2 regions of the Mycobacterium sp. NGS64 genome follow, and region 2 is predicted to be linked to the other one. Evidence: predicted binding sites of a transcription regulator. Region 2 holds the regulator's gene; the other holds the start of a gene.
The links. The regulator LexA, encoded in region 2, represses DNA repair genes until DNA is damaged. The targets are predictions, from matches to a motif close to CGAACANNTGTTCG.
Positions count from the first base shown of each region.

Region 1: a site for LexA is predicted at 3,213-3,226, ahead of cofD (2-phospho-L-lactate transferase). Genes of this name have one in related genera too.

Region 1 covers NZ_JCALCI010000001.1:419,280-426,829, forward strand. Annotated here, with positions in the region: gene AC5Y4S_RS02105 (Eco57I restriction-modification methylase domain-containing protein) at 1-640, opposite strand, end outside; gene AC5Y4S_RS02110 (coenzyme F420-0:L-glutamate ligase) at 651-2,015, opposite strand; gene cofD (2-phospho-L-lactate transferase) at 2,012-3,004, opposite strand; gene AC5Y4S_RS02120 (WhiB family transcriptional regulator) at 3,325-3,663, shown strand; gene AC5Y4S_RS02125 (metallopeptidase family protein) at 3,677-4,099, opposite strand; gene AC5Y4S_RS02130 (DUF3499 domain-containing protein) at 4,274-4,723, shown strand; gene AC5Y4S_RS02135 (phosphomannomutase/phosphoglucomutase) at 4,827-6,212, shown strand; gene AC5Y4S_RS02140 (TobH protein) at 6,209-7,315, shown strand; gene manA (mannose-6-phosphate isomerase, class I) at 7,324-7,550, shown strand, end outside.
Region 2 covers NZ_JCALCI010000001.1:1,158,856-1,166,405, forward strand. Annotated here, with positions in the region: gene AC5Y4S_RS05785 (acyl-CoA dehydrogenase family protein) at 1-137, shown strand, start outside; gene AC5Y4S_RS05790 (LGFP repeat-containing protein) at 542-2,716, shown strand; gene lexA (transcriptional repressor LexA) at 2,725-3,411, opposite strand; gene AC5Y4S_RS05800 (LysM peptidoglycan-binding domain-containing protein) at 3,713-4,207, shown strand; gene nrdR (transcriptional regulator NrdR) at 4,274-4,753, shown strand; gene AC5Y4S_RS05810 (peroxynitrite isomerase) at 4,764-5,249, shown strand; gene AC5Y4S_RS05815 (PhzF family phenazine biosynthesis protein) at 5,252-5,938, opposite strand; gene AC5Y4S_RS05820 (alpha/beta fold hydrolase) at 5,972-7,003, opposite strand; gene AC5Y4S_RS05825 (proteasome assembly chaperone family protein) at 7,050-7,550, opposite strand, start outside.

The DNA of each region.
Region 1 (7,550 bases), 740 kb from region 2:
GCATGCGCGCCGGGCCCGGCCCGGCAACGCCGCAGAACAAGACGACCTCCTGCAGGACGCCGTCGAACACCAACCGCTCGAACGTCACCAACGTGATCTCGGAAAACCGGCCGAGCAGAAACTCACGCAGCTGCGCGGCGTAGCCGACCTGCAGCAGCTCGGCGGGCAGCACCAGGCCCACCCGTCCCCCGTCGCGCACCAGGACCGTGGCGGCGACGACGAACGGGACCCACGCGTTGATCAGCCGGCTGGGCCGCAGCCCCTCCCGGCGCATCAGCTCCAGTGCCGGGTCGCGCTCGTCGGACGCCCAGTTGCCGAAGCGGATGTAGGGCGGGTTGCCGGCGACGCCGTCCCACGCGCTCGCCTCAACACCGGCCAGCCAGGTGAATAGGCTCTCGGCGTCGACGGGCGCGAACCGCCGCGCCTTGGCCGCCTCGTCGGCGATGAGCTCCACCCCGCGCACCCGGGCGCCCAGCGCGGCCAGCTCGCGCAGGATCGCGCCGTCGCCGCAGGACGGTTCGACGATCCGCGGGCCGGCCTCGCGGACCCAGCGGGCCAGGAACCGCGCGACGGGGGCGGGGGTGTAGTAGCCGCCGCGGACCTTGTCGGCCGACGCCGCCGGCTTGCCCGCGAAATGCATGGGCCCAGTATTACTTGCGGAGCAGCAAATCCCCGGGGTCCGGCGCGGCGCGCGGCCCGGGCGGTACCCCGGCGGCCTCGGAGGCGTAGCCGATCGCGATGGCGCCCAACGGCTCCCAGTCGGCCGGGAGCTCCAGCTCGGCGCGGACCAGGTCGGCGGCGAAGATCGTCGACCCGATCCAGCAGCTGCCGACCCCCCGCACCGCCAGCGCGACCAGCAGCGCCTGCACGGCCGCCCCGACCGCGACCGTGAACATGGTGCGCTCGGCGGCGGTGCGGGCGGCGTCGGGGTAGGCGTGGGCGCCCTCGGGGACCAGAAACGGGATGACGACCTCCGGCGCGTCGTAGAGGATCTGGCCGCGCGCCACCCGCCGCTCGACCGAGTCGGCGGGCCGGCCGTCGCCGGCCAGGTCCGCGCGCCACTTGTCCTTCATGCGGTCCAGCAGCAGGGTCCGGGTGCCCGGGGTGCGCAGCCACACGAACCGGACGGGCCGGGTGTGGTGCGGGGCCGGCGCGGTGAGCGCCTCGGCGACGGCGGCCTCGATCAGCTCGGGTGGCACCGGCTCGGCGCTGAACCGGCGCACCGACCGGCGCAGCAGCTGGGCCTGGCGGCGGCCCAGGTCGAGGGCTTCGGCGGTGCCGAGCCAGAACAGGTCCTCCTCGCCGGGCCGCAGCAGCTGCCGCGCGGTGGAGCCATCGTCGGTCACCGGCAGGCCGCGCACCACGGCCACCGGCATCGCGGTGAGCTTGCCCTTGACCAGATCGGCGGCGGCCGCGACCTCGTCGGCGATGGCGATCTCGGTGACGAGCAGCTCGTTGCCGTGCCGGTCGACGGCCCCCGAATAGCTGTGCAGCACACGAAGACCCGCCGCGCCGATGGCCGCGTCGGTCTGACCGTTGCGCCAGGCGCGGCCCATCGTGTCGGTGATGACCACGGCGACGCCGACGCTGAGCCGCTCGCGCAGGGCGGCGCGCAACGCCGCGGCGCTGGCGTCGGGGTCGACCGGCAGCAGCGCCAGCTCGTCGTGGTCGACGTTGGAGCCGTCCACCCCGGCGGCCGCCTGGACGAGGCCGAGCCGGTTTTCGGTGATGAGCGTCTGGCCCTTGCGCGCCAGCACGCGCACCGCCTCGTCGTCGACCAGCTTGCGGCGCAGCCGGTCGCGTTCCGCGGCGTCCCGCGGGGCCGGCACCAGCCGGCCCTCGCACTTGGACACCACCTTGCTGGTCACCACCACGACGTCGCCGTCGCGCAGCCAGGGGGCGGCCGCGGCGACGGCGGCGGCGAGGTCGTCGCCGGGCCGGAACTCGGGGAGCCCGGTGACGGGAATGATCTCGATCGCCGAGCCGGTGCCGTGCTCGGTCACGGGCTCGGTCACGCCGTCACGCCCGCGAGCTCCAGCCCCGCGGCGACCATCTCGGCCGTCGCCTTGGGGTCGCGCATGATGAGCGGCACCGCTCGCACCGCCACCCCCTCGATGTCGGCCTCGTCGCCCTCGTGGATCAGCCAGCAATCCAGGATCCCGGTGGCCCGCCGCGCCCCGAAATGCCGGCCGACGGCCTCCGCGGTGGATTCGACCCCGATCACCGAGAGACACGCATCGGCCATGCCGCGCAACGGCTTTCCGCCGATGATCGGGGAGTAGCCGACGACCGGGGCCTTGGCCGCGCGCAGCGCCCCGCGAATGCCGGGGACCGCCAGGATGGCTCCGACGCTGACGACAGGGTTGGACGGCGCCAGCAGGATCACGTCGGCTTCGCCGATGGCCGCCACCGCTTCCGCTGTGGCGCTGGCCTTTTCGGCGCCGACGAACGCGAAGCTGTGCGTGGGCACCTGGGCCCGATAGCGCACCCACCACTCCTGGAAGTGAATGGCGCGGCGGCTGTCGTCGGCGGGATCGGTGATGACGACGTGCGTCTCGCAGCGGTCGTCGCTCGCCGGCAGCAACCGCGCGCCCGGTTGCCAGCGGTCGCACAGCGCGGTGGTGATCTGCGACAGCGGGTAGCCCGCGTTCAGCATCTGGGTGCGCACCAGATGGGTGCCCAGGTCGCGGTCGCCGAGTCCGAACCAGTCCGGCTGCACGCCGTAGCGCGCCAATTCCTCTTTGGCGTGCCAGGTTTCGTCGCGATGACCCCACCCTCGCTCTGGGTCGACACCTCCACCTAAGGTGTACATGCAGGTGTCCAAATCCGGACAGACGCGCACCCCGTGGATCCACGCATCGTCGCCGATGTTGACGACAGCGGTCAGTTCGTGTTCGTCGGCGTCTTGGCCCTGTTGCGAAAACTGACCCAGCCCGAGCAGCTGTTGAACACCCAGCAGGAACCGGGCGCCGCCAACCCCACCGACCAGAACGGTGACCTTCACTTGACCTTCACAGGGCTCGACAGTACTGCCCGTGTCGGGACTGTGATCGACACGCCGAAACGCGCAAGACAACGGAAACGCCGGAATTTGGTCACGAGATGATATGGAAATTCGCCATTACGCTTGACCGGGCAGGTTAACAAGTGTCTAATCACATCAGTGTCATTTCCCGGTTGGCCAGCCGATTCCGGTGTCGCAGACCGAGATTCGATCACATGTTCGAATTGTCTGTACATCAGAACAGTGGGAACTCACTCACTCTCTCAAATCAAACCTGAGGAGGCGGACGAAGCATGTCTTATGAGCACCTTCGGGGAGTCATGACAAGCACACCGCACAACACCATCGGCTCGTTGCCGGCGGCATCCGTCCGCCCGCATCTGACTGTGGTTCCCGATGCCCCAGTCGCTTTCGAGCCCGAGCCCGAGCCGCTGCCGACGCCGGATCAGTGGCAGGACCGCGCGCTGTGCGCGCAGACCGATCCCGAGGCCTTCTTCCCGGAGAAGGGCGGCTCGACCCGCGAGGCCAAGAAGATCTGCCTCGGCTGCGAGGTGCGCCACGAGTGCCTCGAGTACGCCCTGGCCCATGACGAGCGCTTCGGCATCTGGGGCGGCCTCTCGGAGCGCGAGCGCCGCCGCCTCAAGCGCGGCATCATCTGACGCCCGCGCAACCTCATTCGTCGTCGATCGTGGGGTCGATGACCGAGGGCTCGACGTCCAAGTAGATGGCGACCTGGGCCACCAGGATTTCGTGCAGCAACTCGCCAAGTTCTTCCGTGTCCTTGGCACGTCTCTCAATCGGCTTGCGGAACAAGACAATTCGTGCCCGCGTGGAGTTGCCGCGGACGTCGACGCCGGCCGGGATCAGGCGGGCGAGCGCGATCGGCCCGTCGGCGATCACCTCGGGCGGCCACTGCACGCTGTCCGGGTCCTTGGCCGCGATGCGCGGGATTTCGTCGACCGCCACGTCGAGCTCCGACACCCGGTCTTGCCAGCGCCGCTCGATCGGTTCGTAGGCCTCCAGCACCGCCATGTCGAACCGCTCGGCCCGGCTGCGCCACCCCGGCACCGTCGGCGGCAGCAACGGGCCGCGCATGTCCCGGCCCCGGCGCGTCGCACGGTAGGAAGCCGAACGACGCCGCGACCGATCGCTTTGCGGGGAGCCGCGGGAATCACTCATCGGGCCGATGGTAACGGTTGGGAATCGCGGGTCCGGCGGATGCGCGTGTCCGGCGCTTCCGTGGCGTTTGCGCACGATAGCCTTTCGGTCGTGAACGTTCCCCGTCGCTGTTGCCGGCCCGGGTGTCCGCACTATGCCGTGGCGACCTTGACGTTCGTCTACTCGGACTCGACGGCAGTGGTGGGCCCGTTGGCCACCGCGCGGGAACCGCACTCCTGGGACCTGTGCGTCGGCCATGCCGGCCGGATCACCGCGCCCCGCGGTTGGGAGCTGGTGCGCCATGCCGGACCGCTGCTTGCCGAGCCCGTCCATCCCGACGAGGACGACCTGGTCGCCCTGGCCGACGCGGTGCGTGAGGGCCGCCCGGGCGACGCGGCCGTGCCCTACGGGGCCACGCCGGTCAACGGGTTTGCCGATCCCCACATCCAGCACGCCGGGGCCCATGCCACCGCGCCGAGCAGCGGGCTGCTCGCGCCTCCCGAGCATCGTTCCGGTCGGCGCCGCGGGCATCTGCGGGTGTTGCCCGACCCCTCGGACTAAGCCGGGACTAGGCCGGTCCACCCAGGTCTAACGCGCCACAGCTTTTCCTCGGGCCGATAGGCTGGCGCCAAGAGTCCACAGTCAGGAGCGTCAGGAGTCTCGCATGTCCCGGTCCGCCGCGACCGTTCACCGTGTCGTCAAGGCGTACGACGTGCGCGGGCTGGTCGGCGAGGAGCTCGACGAGTCGCTCGTCACCGACCTGGGTGCGGCGTTCGCCAGGCTGATGGGCGGCGAGGGTGCTTCGCGGGTGGCGATCGGCCACGACATGCGGGACAGTTCGCCGGCGCTGGCCGCCGCGTTCGCGGACGGGGTGCAAAGCCAGGGACTGGACGTGGTGCGGATCGGCCTGGCGTCCACCGACCAGCTCTATTTCGCCTCGGGGCTGCTCGACTGCCCGGGCGCGATGTTCACCGCGAGCCACAACCCGGCGGCCTACAACGGCGTCAAGCTGTGCCGGGCCGGCGCCAAACCGGTGGGCGCCGACACCGGGCTGGCCGTCATCAGCGACGAACTGATCGCCGGCGTCCCGGCGTACGACGGGCGAGCCGGCACCGCCACCGATCAGGACGTGCTCGCCGACTACGGGACGTTCCTGCGTTCGCTGGTGAACACCTCCGGGCTGCGCCCGCTGCGGGTGGCCGTGGACGCCGGCAACGGCATGGCCGGGCACACCGCCCCGGCGGTGCTCGGCGCGATCGACTCGATCACCGTGTTGCCGTTGTACTTCGAACTCGACGGCTCGTTCCCCAATCACGAGGCCAACCCGCTGGACCCCGCCAACCTGGTGGACCTGCAGAAGTTCGTGCGCGACAGCGGGGCCGATATCGGGCTCGCCTTCGACGGCGACGCCGACCGGTGCTTCGTGGTCGACGAACGCGGCCACATGGTTGCGCCGTCGACGGTGACCAGCCTGGTGGCCGCGCGCGAGCTGGGCCGCGAGATCGGCGCCACGATCATCCACAACGTGATCACCTCGCGCGCGGTGCCCGAACTGGTCACCGAACGCGGCGGCACACCGCTGCGCTCGCGCGTCGGCCACTCCTACATCAAGGCGCTGATGGCCGACACCGGCGCGATCTTCGGCGGTGAGCACTCCGCGCACTACTACTTCCGCGACTTCTGGGGCGCCGACTCCGGGATGCTGGCGGCGCTCTACGTGCTGGCCGCCCTCGGCGAACAGGACCGGCCGCTCTCGGAGCTGACCGCCGACTACCAGCGCTACGAATCTTCCGGCGAGATCAACTTCAAGGTCGCCGACGCGTCGTATTGTGTGGACGCGGTGCTGAAGTCGTTCGGCACCCGGATTCAGTCCATCGATCATCTGGACGGGGTGACGGTCGATTTGGGCGACGGCAGCTGGTTCAACCTGCGCAGCTCCAACACCGAGCCGCTGTTGCGGCTCAACGTGGAGGGCCGCACCGTCGACGACGTCGACGCGCTGGTCGCCGCAATCAGCACCCAGATCGCGGCCCAAGAGGCCGCCCCGTGAGCACCACCCGGGCGATCGACCTGGAAGACACCGACGGCCTGCTGGAAGCCGACCGGCAGGGCCTGCTGCGGGCGGCGTCGTCGGCCGGCGCGCAGGTGCGCGCGATCGGCGCCGCGGCCGACGAGGGTGCGCTGGACGCGCTGCGGACCGACGACCGCGCGCGCAGCGTGATCTGGGTGGCCGGCCGCGGGACCGCCGAGACCGCCGGGGCGCTGCTGGCCGCGACGCTGGGCGGGGCGGCCTCCCAGCCGATCACGGTCGTCGGCGAGGCGCCGCCGTGGGTCGGCCCGCTGGACGTGCTGATCGTCGCCGGCGACGACCCCGGCGATCCCGCGCTGGTGAGCGCCGCCGCGACCGGGGTGCGCCGGGGCTCGCGCGTCGTCGTCGCGGCGCCCTACGAGGGTCCGCTGCGCGACTCGACGGCGGGGCGGGTCGCGGTGCTCGAGCCGCGGGTCCGGGTACCCGCCGAGTTCGGCCTGTGCCGGTACCTGGCCGCCGGCCTGGCCGTGCTGCAAGCCGTCGACCCGCGACCCGGTGTCGAGCTGGGGCCGCTGGCCGACGCGTTGGACGCCGAGGCGCTGCGCAACAGCGCCGGCCGCGAGCTGTTCACCAACCCGGCCAAGCACATCGCCGAGCGGCTGGTCGGTCGCCGGGCGGTGCTGGCCGGCGACTGCGCCGCAACGCTGGCGCTGGCCCGGCACGGCAGTTCGGTGCTGCTGCGGCTCGCCCACGAGGTCGTCGCCGCCACCGGGCTGGCCGACGCGGTGGTGGCGCTGCGGACGGCGACTGATGGCTCCGGGGGCGTCGCGTCCTCGGTCGAGGACCTCTTCCACGACGAGGAGATCGACGGGCCCCGGCCGGACCGGCTTCGCGTGCTGGCCCTGACGCTGCGCGACGAGCAGACCGTGGTGGCCGCGCGGACCGCCGGCCTGGAAAACGTCTACTTGCTGGCCGCCGAGGACGTGCCGGACGGGCCCGGCGGCTCGGCCGGCTCCACGGTTGCGCCGGCGTTGGGGGGCGCCGTCAGCGCCGAGCAGCAACTGGCAATATTGGCCGTTCGGCTGGAGATGGCCGCGGTTTACATGCGACTGGTGCGGGGATAAATAGACAAGTGGAACTGCTTCGCGGGGCCTTGAGGACGTACGCCTGGGGATCGCGCACCGCCCTGGCGGAATTCACCGGGCGGACCGTTCCGGCGGCGCATCCGGAGGCCGAGCTGTGGTTCGGGGCCCATCCCGGCGACCCGGCCTGGCTGGAGACCGACAAGGGCGAGGTGTCGTTGCTCGAGGCCGTCGTCGCCGACCCCGAGGGACAGCTCGGCCCGGGGTCGCGCGCCCG
Region 2 (7,550 bases):
TGCAGCTGCACGGCGGCTATGGCTACATGCGCGAATACCCCGTCGCCCGAGCCTATCTGGACGCGCGGGTGCAAACGATCTACGGCGGAACGACCGAGATCATGAAGGAGATCATCGGCCGCAGCCTGGGCGTCTGAGCAATGTGGTTGCCGCGCAAGGACACCAGGCGCGGCCGTTCAACGGCCCCCAATGATGAAAGGCCCAATTGGTCTATTGGCCCCCTAGATTGACGGCCAGCTAATGGCTTCACGTACCGTCGGCACATGCGTTTCTCGTATACCGAGTGCCTCGTGGCACATCGGCAAACGGGCGATCGGGGCGCCGGAAGCCGTGGTTGGTCGCGGTTCGGGCATGCTCCGGCATCATTTCGACATCGGCGCGGTCTCCGTTTTCGCAATTTTTGTGATTTGACTTCGCATTTCTCCCCGGCAAGGGCAAAGTTATGCGAGCCCGGCGATATCACGGTTCGTAACGGGTCTGCGGGTGCGGCATGGCCAGGTATACGGGCCTGGGAGGCTTGGTGAACGGGCAGAGAGGTCGAATGCACAGGCTGATCGGGCGCGCGCTGGTCGGCATGGCGACCGCGGTGATGGCGGCCGCGCTGCTGGCCCCCGCCGCTTCGGCGTCCCCGATCGGCGATGCGGAGGCCGCCATGATGGCCGCCTGGGAGAAGGCCGGCGGCGACACGTCACCGCTCGGCGCCCGCAAGGGCGACGTGTATCCCGCCGGCGACGGGTTCGCGCTGGACTTCGACGGCGGCAAGATGTTTTACACCACCGACACCGGCGCCAAGTTCGTCTACGGCCCGATCCTGGACAAATACGAGTCGCTTGGCGGCCCCGCCGGCAGCGATCTCGGCTTCCCCACCATCAACGAGGTGCCCGGCCTGGCCGGACCCGACAGCCGCGTGGCCACCTTCTCGGCCAGCGACAAGCCGGTGATCTTCTGGACCTCCGACCACGGCGCGTTCGTGGTGCGCGGCGCGCTGAACGCCGCCTGGGACAAGCTCGGCAGCTCGGGTGGCGTGCTCGGCGCGCCCGTCGGCGACGAAACCTACGCCGGCGAGGTCACCTCCCAGAAGTTCAGCGGCGGCGAGATCTCCTGGAACAGGAAAACCAAGGAGTTCACCACCAACCCGGCGACGCTGGCCGACCAGCTCAAGGGCCTGCAGGTAGCCATCGATCCGAACGCGGCCATCAACATGGCCTGGCGCGCGGCCGGCGGCGCCGGCGGCCCGTTGGGCGCCAAGCAGGGCGGGTCGTACCCCATCGGCGGCGACGGGGTCGTGCAGAACTTCGCGAACGGGAAGGTGTTCTTCAGCCCGGCCACCGGGGCCAACGCCCTCGAGACCAACATCCTCGCCAAGTACGAGTCGCTGGGCGGCCCGGCCGGCAGCGACCTCGGTTTCCCCACCGCCAACGAGGCCGACGGCGGCATCGGCCCGGCCAGCCGGATCGCCACGTTCGCCGCGGCCGACAAGCCGGTCATCTTCTGGACCTCCGACCACGGCGCGTTCGTCGTGCGCGGCGCGATGAAGGCCGCGTGGGACAAGCTGCGCGGTCCGAGCGGCAAGCTGGGCGCCCCGGTCGGCGACCAGGCCGTGGACGGCGACGTGGTGTCGCAGCAGTTCACCGGCGGCAAGATCTCCTGGAACCGGGCGAAGAACTCGTTCAGCACCGACCCGTCCAACCTGGCTCCGTTGCTGTCCGGCCTGCAGGTGTCCGGGCAGAACCAGCCGAGCACCGCGGCGATGCCCTCGCACGCCAAGAAGTTCACCTGGCAATGGTGGTGGCTGCTGGCCGCGATCCCGATCCTGCTGCTGATCCTGCTCGCGGTGCTGCTGGCGTTCACCTGGCGCCGCCGCCGGCGTCGGCGTGGCGCCGGCGACACCGGAGCCTACGAGCCCGAGCGCGACCTGGCCGCCGCCGGCTACGACGCCCCGGGCAACGGCCACTGGGGCCACGACGACGCGGAGGCGGCCACCGACTACGCCCCGTTCGGCCTGGAGCAGCCGGAGCATCAGCTTTCCGACGATGCCGGGCCGGCGCAGCGAGTCAGTTGGACCCGCGGGGCCGACGCCAGGGCCGCCGACGAGGACGAAGACCCCGACGCGGTGGACACCGATTCCATCCCCCTCGCCTCGGGCGCGACGCTGGCGGACGCCGGCTATGACGACGTCCCCGAGGCGGAGGCCGGATACCCCGAAGTCGCCGCCGAGGACGTCGACTACACGGGCACCGAATACCTGCCCGGCTACGATGAGGACGAGTACGCCGATCCCGGCTACCCGGACGTGGCGGTTCCGCGCACCCCGCGGGAGGCCGCCTACGTCGGCGAGGTGCCGGTTGCCGAGGAACCGGACGCCGACTATCCGGAGCCGGAACCCCCGGAGGGCGCCGCCGAGGCCGCGGCCGCCGCGGGGGCGCTAGGAGCGACGGAGCCCCGAACCGGGCGCCACGCGGCCACGGACGAGGAAGACGTGCCGGAATCGGCCGCCGATGTGACCAACGCCGCCCCGGTCGCCGGTGGGCGCCCGACGATCCACCTGCCGCTGGAGGATCCCTACCAGGCGCCCGACGGCTACCCGATCAAGGCCAGCGCCCGCTTCGGCCTGTACTACACCCCGGGCAGCGAGCTCTACCACGACACGCTGGCCGAAATCTGGTTGGCCAGTGAGGAAGTCGCGCAGGCCAACGGCTTCATCAAGGCCGACTGAGCCGGCCGCTACACCTTGCGGATCACGGTGACGACCTTGCCGAGCACGGTCGCGTCGTTGCCCGGTATGGGGTCGAACGCCGGGTTGTGCGGCATCAGCCACACCTGACCGCCCGCGCGCTTGAACGTTTTGACGGTGGCCTCGCCGTCGATCATGGCGGCGACGATATCGCCGTTGTCGGCGACGTGCTGCTGGCGCACCACCACCCAGTCGCCGTCGCAGATCGCCGCCTCGACCATCGAGTCGCCCACGACCTTGAGCAGGAACAGGGTGCCCTCGCCGACCAGCTCGCGAGGCAGCGGGAAGACGTCCTCGACGGCCTCCTCGGCCAGGATCGGTCCGCCGGCGGCGATGCGCCCGAGCACCGGCACGTAGCTGGGTTCCGGAAGCGCGTCCGAGCCGGCGACGTCGGTGACGGGCGCAGCCTCGGTGGTCTCCTCGCTGCCGCGGACGTCCACGGCCCGCGGCCGGTTCGGGTCGCGGCGCAGGTAGCCCTTGCGCTCCAGGGTGCGCAGCTGGTGGGCCACCGACGACGTCGATGTCAGGCCGACGGCGTCGCCGATTTCCCTGATGCTCGGCGGATAGCCGCGGGTGGTGACCGACTCGCGGATGACGTTCAGGATGGTGCGCTGCCGTTCGGTCAGCGACGAATCGACGGATGAGCTGATCGAGGGAGTGTCGTTGCTGTCGCTCATGGGTTGAATGTAGCGGGAGGACGACCAAGAATCAAACATGTGTTCGATGGCGTGTCGCCGGGGCCCAAAGACCCTTGGGCGGCGGGCGTCAAGACCCTATAGCTGCTGAATCACATGTGTGTAACTTTTGCGGAGATCGGGTACCTGTGCTGCATGTCAGAGGTCGCGCTTCCGGATTTGTCGGTGGTGCGGTCTAGCGTTTTGCTTGCTCGACACGCTTCGCTCAAATGTTCGGACATCGAACATACGAGCGATATAGTCGAACACACGAGCGAGAACAACCTGACCGGAGGAACGCAAGATGACAATCACCTACACCGTCTCGCCGCGTACCAGCAGCGTTCGGCGCCCGGTCAACGGGCCGGTGCCGGGGCTTTACCCCAGGCGGGACGGGCTGACCGGCTCACGTCGGCCCGGCCCGTCCAGGCCGGCCGGCGCGCCGCTGCGCTACCACGGCACCGGCGTCGCGATGTCCGTCGCCCCGCATCGCAGGCGTCCCGTCACGCTGGCCACGACGCTGGGGCTGGCGTTGGTCGCCGGGGTCATCACCCTGTGGCTGGGGCTGGTCGCCAACGTCGGGCAGGCGGTCAACGGCGACTCCGGGGGATCGGCCGCCGCCGTGCCGGATCGGCTGGCCGTCGTGCGGGTTGAGCCCGGCGAGTCCCTGCAGGACGTCGCCCACCGGGTGGCGCCGGACGCGCCGGCCCGCCAGGTTGCCGATCGGATCCGCGAGCTCAACGACCTGAACTCGCCGGCGCTGGCCGCCGGCCAGACGCTGATCGCGCCGGTCGGCTGACACCGGCGTCGCGGTACGCTCGGGGTGTTCTGCGGCCCCGCAGGTGAGCACGGCGAAGGAGCGGTCATGCACTGTCCGTTCTGCCGCCATCCGGATTCCCGGGTGATCGACTCGCGCGAAACCGATGAAGGCCAGGCGATTCGGCGCCGACGCTCCTGCCCCGAATGCGGGCGGCGCTTCACCACCGTCGAAACCGCCGTGCTGGCCGTGGTCAAACGCAGCGGCGTCACCGAACCCTTCAGCAGGGAGAAGGTCATCAGCGGCGTGCGGCGGGCCTGCCAGGGCCGCCAGGTCGACGACGACGCGCTGAACCTGCTTGCCCAGCAAGTCGAAGACACCGTTCGCGCGGCCGGGTCGCCCGAGGTGCCCAGCCACGAGGTCGGCCTGGCCATCCTCGGCCCGCTGCGCGACCTCGACGAGGTGGCTTACCTGCGGTTCGCCTCGGTGTACCGGTCGTTTTCCTCCGCCGAGGACTTCGAGCGCGAGATCGAGGCGCTGCGCGCGCACCGCAACGCGCCGACGGATCCGGAGCCGGCCACTCGCTAGGCTGGCGTCCATGCCGCCCGACCTGCATCCCGATCTGGAGGCGCTGGCACCCCTGCTGGGGACCTGGTCCGGCCGCGGCTCGGGCTTCTACCCGACGATCCAGCCGTTCGAATATCTCGAGGAAGTCGTCTTCTCCCACGTCGGCAAGCCGTTCTTGGCCTACGGGCAAAAGACCAAGGCGGTGGCCGACGGCAGGCCCCTACACGGCGAAACGGGGTATTTTCGCGTGCCCCGGCCGGGCAGCGTGGAGCTGATCGTCGCCCACCCGAACGGCATCACCGAGATCGAAACCGGGACCTACGCCGTGACCGACGGCCTCATCGAGGTGGAGCTGTCGAGCACGGCGATCGGGCTGGCGCCGAGCGCCAAAGAGGTTACCGCCCTTGGCCGTTCGCTGCGCATCGACGGCGACGAGCTGTCCTACACGCTGCGCATGGGCGGCGTGGGGCAGCCCCTGCAGGACCACCTCGTGGCCGTCCTGCACCGGCAGGGCTGACCTCAGCCGACCCGTCGGACACCGTCGTTGACGACGCGCCCGGCCACCCCGACCCAGCCCTCAGCGTTCCACGCGGTTTCGATGAACGAGCCCTTGCCCTGGGTGATGCGCAGGTCGCGGCTGAGGTAGTCGGTGAGCCGCATCGCCGCCGAGCCGGTCGCCTCGTCCTCCGGCACCCCGAGGTTCGCGAAAAACCCGCGGGTGCGCAGAGTCCCGGCGTCCCGGTCGACCCAGGCCCACAGGTAGTGCGCGGTGTCGTCCGGGAAGTCGGCCGGGTCGGCGGCGAGAACGTCGTCGGCCGAATCGAATTCGTGGATGGCCACTTCCGGTGCCCACTCCGAGCGGGCGCTGACGCCGGTCAGGTCGCCCTGATAGCTCACCTGCACGAGGCCGGCCCCCACGTGCAGCGTCTTGATCGGCGTACCGTTGTCGCGCAGCCACCACGACGCGCCGACGGTCGGGTGCCCGGCGAACGGAAGTTCGACGCGCGGGGTGTAAATCCTCGCGTGCGCGGTGGCCGAGCCGGCGGCCGGAAGATCGATGAAAACCGTTTCGGCGTAGCCCAATTGGGTCGCCAGCCGCTGCCGGTCCGGGGGCGGTACCGCGGCGGCGTCAACCACACCGAGGCGATTACCGAAATTGCCGTCCGTGTCGGTGAAAACCCGTAACACCGTGACGTCGATGCCCATGACCCGACTGTACGGCGCGGGTCAACGTGTTTATCAGGTGGCGCTGCGCTCGTCGGAGCCCATGGCGTTCAGGACGGCGACGCGGGTGTCGGCCGGGCCCGTGACCGCCTTCTCGCCACCCCCGCTGCGCAGCAGCGCGCGGAGGGCGGCCTGGTCGTATTCGGCGGGCGCGGTGCTGTCGATGAAGCGCTGGACGACGTCGATGAAGCGGGCCGGGTCGTCGTGGAAGGGGAAGTGGCCCGAACCCTCGAAGATCTCGAGACGCGAGCCGGGCATCGCGGCGTGCGCCATCCAGGCGTGCCGGACCGGAACCACCACATCCTTGGTGCCCCAGACGATCTGCACGGGGATGGCCTCCGTCAAATAACATCGGTCCAGCATCGTCACGATCTGCCCCCGCCAGTCCACGACCGCCCGCAGCGTGCGGCTGAACGCCGCCGACGCCGTCGGCTCCGGCAGGTCGTCGAGGATGCGCAGCACGTTGGGCAGGTCGTGGCCCAGCGCGGTCGACCCGATCGCCAGCCCGGCCAGCTTCCCCGCCAGCTGAACCGCCGGCAGCACGAGGGGCAGCCGCAGCAGCGCCAGCGCCTCGCTGCCCAACGGCAACGAGGCCAGCCGGAAGACGACGTTGACGTCCTTGGTGACGCCGCCCGCGGCGACCAGGATCAGCCGGTCGACCAAATGCGGGAACTGGTAGGCGAATTGCATGGCCACGCCGCCGCCCAGCGAGTGGCCGATGATGGTCACCCGTTCGATGTCGAGGACGGACAGCAGGTCGCGCATGCCGTTCGCGTAGGCGGCCGCCGAGTAATCGGCGCGCGGCTTGTCGGATTTCCCGTGGCCCAGCAGGTCGGGGGCGATGACGGTGAACCGCTGGGCGAGCTTGGCCTGCACGGCATTCCAGGTGGTGGAGTTGTCGCCGATGCCGTGGAGCAGCAGAATCGCCGGCCCGGAACCGGCGATGCGGAAGGCCCGCCGGTAGCCGTGAATGGTGCGGAACTCGAGCGTGGGCGCCGTGACTTCACGCACTGGGCGAAGGTTGCTCTTGCGCTTCCGCTCGGTCATCTCCGCCAACCTTGGTGTCGGCCCGGGCTATGGGCGTTTTGAGTCCTCACGCCTGGTCGTCGTCGTTCTTCTTCTCTGCCTGTTGGGCAAGGAATCGCTCGAACTCTGCGCCAAGCTCGTCGCCGCTGGGGAGATCCTCGTCGTGAGTTAGTAACGACCTGTTCTCCTGAGCGTCGATGAAGGCATCGTACTGGCGCTCGAGCGCGGCCACCACTTGAGCCACCTCCGCGCTCGCCTGCACCTGCTCGTCGATCTTGGCGCGAATCTCCGCCGCGGCTTCGGTCAGCGCCGACAGCGGCAGCTCCAGCGATCCGCTCTTGGCCACCTGCTCCAGCAGCGCCTGCGCGGCCGCCGGGTAGTCGGTCTGCGTCAGGTAGTGCGGGACGTGCACGGTGAACCCGACGACCTCGTGACCGTGCTGGGCCATCCGGTATTCCAGCAGGTTGGACGCGCTGCCGGGGACCTGGATCTCCGAGATCCAGGGCTGGAAGTCGGCGATCAGTTCCTTGTCGTTGGAATGGGCGGTCAGCGTGATCGGGCGGGTGTG